2 regions of the Rouxiella chamberiensis genome follow, and region 1 is predicted to be linked to the other one. Evidence: predicted binding sites of a transcription regulator. Region 1 holds the regulator's gene; the other holds the start of a gene.
What was found. Region 1 encodes ArgR, which controls arginine synthesis, uptake and breakdown. Its sites were predicted from a motif close to ANTGAATAAAAATACANT; they were not measured.
Positions count from the first base shown of each region.

Region 2: the regulator ArgR is predicted to act here: its motif matches at 1,022-1,039, upstream of argC (N-acetyl-gamma-glutamyl-phosphate reductase).

Region 1 is NZ_CP114058.1:4,177,575-4,180,730, reverse strand. Features, by position in the region: gene O1V66_RS19530 (helix-turn-helix domain-containing protein) at 1-159, shown strand, start outside; gene mdh (malate dehydrogenase) at 258-1,220, opposite strand; gene argR (transcriptional regulator ArgR) at 1,699-2,169, shown strand; gene yhcN (peroxide/acid stress response protein YhcN) at 2,730-2,993, shown strand; gene mpl (UDP-N-acetylmuramate:L-alanyl-gamma-D-glutamyl-meso-diaminopimelate ligase) at 3,105-3,156, opposite strand, start outside.
Region 2 is NZ_CP114058.1:3,579,304-3,582,459, reverse strand. Features, by position in the region: gene argE (acetylornithine deacetylase) at 1-975, opposite strand, end outside; gene argC (N-acetyl-gamma-glutamyl-phosphate reductase) at 1,180-2,184, shown strand; gene argB (acetylglutamate kinase) at 2,331-3,104, shown strand.

The DNA of each region.
Region 1 (3,156 bases):
GGAGAATGGATTATCGCCAATGCGCTACAGGTTCACCCGTCCATTATCTGGCCGAGCCGCTATTTTGATCCCGATACGGATGAACTGCTTGAGAGAAGGATGCGTGCAACCTCGATATTGAAACCCAGGGTGCCCGCTGCCGAGGAGAAGAGTATGTAGAAACGGCGTTTCACCGAAATTTGGACATAACAAACCGCCGGAGTACGACCCGGCGGGTTATCAGGAATAGGTTACCTGTTACCGGCTTCTGTCTGCCTTCACGTTGCCGCAGTGGTCGGAGAGGGAGCATTCACGAACTGTTCTCCCAACTCGATATCTTTGCGTAACTCGGCGAGCATGGAATCCAGCGCCTGCTGTTCGAACTGGCTCAAACTCCCTATTGGTTTATATTCGGCTATCCCCTCTTTTCCGAGCACAACCGGTTGTGCAAAGAAACGGGCATATTCTCCGTCGCCTTCTACATACGAACATTCGACGACCTCGCTTTTGCCCTGCATGGCCGCAACAAGTGAAAGCCCCAGCCGCGCAGCCGCCTGCCCCATAGAGAGCGTTGCCGAACCGCCACCGGCTTTCGCCTCGACCACTTCGGTTCCGGCATTTTGAATGCGACGAGTCAGGTCTTTCACCTCGTCATCCGTAAAACTGACATCGTTGACTTGAGACAGTAGCGGCAAGATGGTCAGCCCGGAGTGACCGCCGATGACGGAAACCTCCACCTCTTGCGGCAGTTTGCCTTTCATTTCAGCCACAAAGGTATTGGCGCGCAGCGTATCGAGTGTTGTCACGCCAAACAGTTTTCGCTTGTCGTAGACACCGGCCTTCTTCAGGACTTCGGCGGCAATGGCGACCGTCGTGTTGACGGGATTGGTAATAATACCGATGCAGGCCTGTGGACAGGTTTCCGCAACCTGTTGCATCAGATTGCGGATAATGCCCGCATTGACTTTAAAGAGGTCTGAACGATCCATGCCGGGTTTACGGGCTACCCCCGCAGAGATAAGCACAACGTTTGCCCCTTGAAGCGCAGGTCGGGCATCTTCACCACTGAATCCTTTAATCTTTACGGCGGTGGGGATATGGCTGAGGTCTACCGCTACGCCCGGCGTGACAGGGGCAATATCATAGAGGGAGAGGTCAGAGCCAGACGGCAATTGAGTCTTGAGTAGTAAAGCGAGGGCCTGGCCTATTCCGCCAGCAGCGCCAAGGACTGCAACTTTCATCCTGTACTCCTTTTTAAATGACGTTGAAAAAACATCATGCTTTCATTCACTTAATAACTGTTAACCTAATAACCTTAGTAAATGGCCGTATTAAAGACAAACGACCATTTTATATATTGCGAGCTGGCGCAGAATTTAAATTCCGAATTTAAAGGCGGGAATTAAATTACTATTCTTTATCATAAGGATAAAAAATCATCAGCATGATGAATTATTTATAACGGGGAAGGGAGTGGAAAAGGAAAAGTACCTGAGCGATTAAAAAATCAAAATTATTTAATATGAAAAGAGGTTTGTTTTAATTATTAAACTAACAATTCGTATAAAAGGTTTTATTTTTTTGTTCTCTCCACAGGGCGGGGCCTCTAAAAAACGCCGTCTCTGTGTCTTTCTTGACCTTCACTCGATGTTTTATTGCATAAAAATTCAAATTTATGCATAATCAACGCCACTATCATCATGAACCTATGGGTGCAACATGCGTAATCCTGCCAAACAGGAAGATTTAATCAAAGCTTTCAAGGCGCTCTTGAAAGAAGAGAAGTTTAGCTCTCAGGGTGAAATCGTAGTCGCACTGCAAGATGATGGTTTCGAAAACATCAATCAGTCTAAAGTTTCACGCATGCTGACCAAGTTCGGTGCCGTCAGAACCCGCAATGCCAAGATGGAAATGGTCTACTGTCTTCCCGCCGAAATTGGCGTGCCAACCACGACAAGTCCCTTGAAAAATCTGGTATTGGATATCGACTACAACGACGCCGTAGTGGTAATCCGCACCAGTCCGGGCGCTGCCCAACTGATTGCGCGCCTGCTCGACTCGCTCGGCAAATCGGAAGGTATTCTCGGGACCATCGCCGGTGATGACACCATCTTCATTACGCCTGCGCGCAAGTTTACCGTAAAACAGCTGTACGACGCGATACTCAGCTTGTTCGAACAAGAGCTTTAGTTCGTTATCGGGTCGGTAGGTTTCACTTACCGACCGGCTTTGCCCCTCTCTGCCTCCCGGATATCTGTTAAAACCGTCTTACCCCAGCATAATCCCCTGCGAGATTCCGCACAGAAAGTTCATTCTTCTCAATTCTTTGATTTAACTTAAATTAAACTAAAAACGAGCAATAAAACGACATCTTTTATGCTTTGCGGTTATTAAAAAAGCAAAAAGGGCGTTAATAATTACTTAGCATACTATTAATATGCCAAGTTATTAGATGTATAATTACTCTCGTAATGACGCATTGATGAAAATGTTAATCACGACGTTCTCGTCAAGTTGCCATTGAAAGGACGAATTTTGAATATCCATTCAAAAGCCGCCGATAAAACGGATTTATCGCCGCGAAAACCGTGCATTTGTTCGCCAGCCTGTGATTCCCCGGGTAATGCGACGCCGTTAATGCAGAATGAAGTTTTCTGACCTGATAAATCCAAAAATTAATCTGCGCTGATACTTGCACCGACTTCAACAAAAGCGGGCAGCCTGCGCACAGGTAAATTAAGGAAACTATCATGAAAATCACCACAGCTTTTGCCGCATTAGGTCTGATGACTGCCGTCTCTTTCGGCGCGTCGGCCGCACAGCTCATTACTGACCAGCAGGCGCAGAACCTGCAACCTATGGGCACAATCACTGTGAGTGGTATCAATGGCGTGCCAACGGATATTCGTCAGCAGCTGTCGCAGAAGGCAGACAGCGAAGGGGCATCTTCTTACCGCGTCATTGAAGCACGCAACGACGGTAACTACCATGCTACGGCTCAGATCTATAAATAAGAGCAAGGATCCCGCCCTGCTCTTGTAAAACGAATTATAACGAACCCTCGTCGTCCTGTCCGACGACACCCTTTTGCCCTCGCTCTGCGAGGGCTTTTTTTGGGTAGCCGCTTACTGCTGGGCGAGTTTCTGCGCTTTCTTGTCAAGGGCCGCCAGCAGCTTG
Region 2 (3,156 bases), 600 kb from region 1:
GGTTTCCGTGCCGAGCAGCTTTTCTACCACCTGCACCAGACGATGATCCGGCGGACATTCATAGCCCGGAATCGGCGGATGCAGCTGTTCAATCGCCACCCGGCCCGGCCAGCGGCTGCTGACGGGTTCGAGTGCTTCGTTAAGCAATTCATCCAAATCTGACAGCGTAAGCCCCGGCAGCGGGCGAATATCCATATGCAGTTCGCAGCAGGCGCAGATGCGGTTGGCGGCGTCGCCCCCGTTGATGTGCCCGAAGTTCATGGTGGGATAGGGAATGGCAAAGCCGCTGTGGTTATAGCGCGTTTGCAGCGTCTTGCGCAGATCCATCAGATGGGTAATGGATTCATGCATCAGTTCGATGGCATTGATGCCGCGCGAAGGATCGCTGGAATGGCCCGACTGACCGGTAATGCGAATGGCATTGGAAATATGGCCTTTGTGCGCGCGTACGGGTTTGAGCGACGTGGGTTCGCCGATAATGGCGCATTCAGGGCGAATCGACGAGGTTTTAGCGAAATAGCTCGCGCCCGCCATCGTGGTCTCTTCGTCGGCGGTGGCCAGAATATAGAGCGGTTTGCCGAGCTTGGCGGTATCGATATCACGCAGTGCGTCGACAATAAAGGCAAAGAACCCTTTCATGTCGGCCGTTCCGAGACCGTACAGACGGTTTTCGTGTTCCGTCAGCGTGAACGGGTCGCGCGTCCAGCGGCCGTCGTCGAACGGCACGGTATCGGTATGACCTGCCAGCAGCAAGCCTCCGGCACCTTCACCGATGCTGGCCAGCATGTTGAATTTATTACGCGTATTGGGGACCGGCTGAATCTCGACCTTGAAGCCCAAATCGGTAAACCAGCCTGCCAGCAAGTTGATTAGGGTTTCATTACTCTGATCCAGTGCGCTGTCGGTGGCGCTGATCGATGGCGTAGCGATTAACGCACGGTATAGCTCAATAAATGGAGGTAATTTCATCTTCACTGTTGACAGCCTTTGGTTAGGGTAATATAAATATTCATGCATTTAATGTGAATAAAAATACATTAAGCCGGTTCGTAAGGAAACCTCGAAATGCGCGGGGTCTCCACAAAAGTCATCATGTGACGAACAGGCTGAATTTCGCGGGCTTCTGGCGTAATAAACGCAGTGAGCCCTCTATTTTTGAAAAGAAGGTGAACTGAGCCCATGTTGAATACGCTGATTGTTGGTGCCACCGGTTATGCAGGCGCAGAGCTTGCGCTTTACCTGAATCGTCACCCACATATGAACATAACCGGTTTAACGGTTTCAGCGCAAAGTGCAGATGCAGGAAAGTTGCTTTCCGATCTGCATCCGCAGCTGAAGGGCATTATCGATCTGCCTGTTTTACCTCTGGAAAACGTTGCAGAAGCGGCCAAAGGTGTAGATGTCGTCTTTTTGGCGACCGCGCATGAAGTCAGCCATGACCTGGCCCCGCAATTCCTGGCCGCCGGTTGCACCGTATTCGACCTCTCCGGCGCGTTCCGTGTGAAAGACCCGGCGTTCTACACCCAGTTCTACGGTTTCGAGCATCAGCATCAGGATTGGCTCGATAAGGCCGTATACGGTCTGGCCGAGTGGCAGGCGGATAAACTGAAAGACGCGCAGCTGATTGCCGTGCCGGGTTGCTACCCGACTGCCGCGCAGCTGTCGATTAAACCGCTGCTCGAGAAAGGTCTGCTGAATCAGGATCAATGGCCGGTTATCAACGCCACCAGCGGCGTTAGCGGCGCAGGGCGTAAAGCCAGCCTCGGCACCAGTTTCTGCGAAGTCAGTCTTCAAGCCTATGGCGTGTTCAATCACCGTCATCATCCTGAAATCTCAACCCATCTCGGCACACCGGTTATCTTTACCCCGCATCTGGGCAGCTTCCCGCGCGGTATCTTGTCGACGACCACCTGCCGTCTGAAGCCGGGCGTCAGCGCCGAGCAGGTTGCCGACGCCTTCCAGAGCGCCTACAAAGACAAACCGATGGTTCGCCTTTATGACAAAGGCATGCCGGCATTGAAAAACGTGGTGGGTCTGCCGTTCTGCGATATCGGTTATGCAGTGCAGGGCGAGCACGTCATCGTTGTGGCCGCCGAAGATAATCTGCTTAAAGGCGCGTCTGCACAGGCTGTTCAGTGTCTGAATCTCAGATTTGGTTTCCCTGAATCAACGTCGCTGGTATAATAAATTGCATAAATCGGCAGTGAATGTGAAAAACCATTCATTGTCGAAAAAGAAAAATCACCACCCTCCGAGCATTTCTTCATCGACTCAGGGATGGTAAATTAGAAATAACTTCACCATTTCCGACTACGACAGGTGTGAACAGAATGAATCCTTTGGTCATTAAATTAGGCGGCGTGTTGCTCGACAATGAAGAGGCGCTCGAGCGTTTGTTCATGGCGCTGGTTGCCTATCGTCAGGAATTTCAACGTCCTCTGGTGATCGTTCACGGCGGTGGCTATCTGGTCGATGACCTGATGAATCGTCTCAACCTACCGGTGGTCAAGAAGTCGGGCCTGCGTGTGACGCCAGCAGACCAGATTGACATCATTACGGGTGCGCTGGCGGGTAGCGCCAACAAGACGCTGCTTTCGTGGGCGGTGAAGAACAATATCAATGCGGTCGGGCTGTCTCTGGCCGACGGCGGTTCTGTCAGCGTGACGCAGCTGAGCGACGAGCTGGGCTTTGTGGGTAAGGCCGAAGCGGGTTCGCCGGCGCTTATCAATACGCTGACCTCGGCGGGTTATCTGCCTATCGTCAGCTCTATCGGCATCACCGCCGACGGCGCGCTGATGAACGTCAATGCCGATCAGGCCGCCACAGCGCTGGCCGCGACTCTGGGTGCCGACTTGATTCTGCTGTCCGATGTCAGCGGGATCCTTGATGGCAATGGTCAGCGCGTGCCGGAAATGACGGCCGAAAAAGCGCAGGAGATGATTGAACTGGGCATTATCACCGACGGCATGATTGTGAAAGTCAACGCCGCACTGGATGCCGCGCGTTCACTGGGTCGTCCGGTGGATATCGCCAGCTGGCGCAATGCGGAGCAACTTCCTGCACTGTTCAACGGTATCGCCATCGGCACCCGAATTCTTGCCTGATAACCCGGCGTCTTTGGCTTCGCAGTGTTGAACCCGAGTCACTGACTCCTAT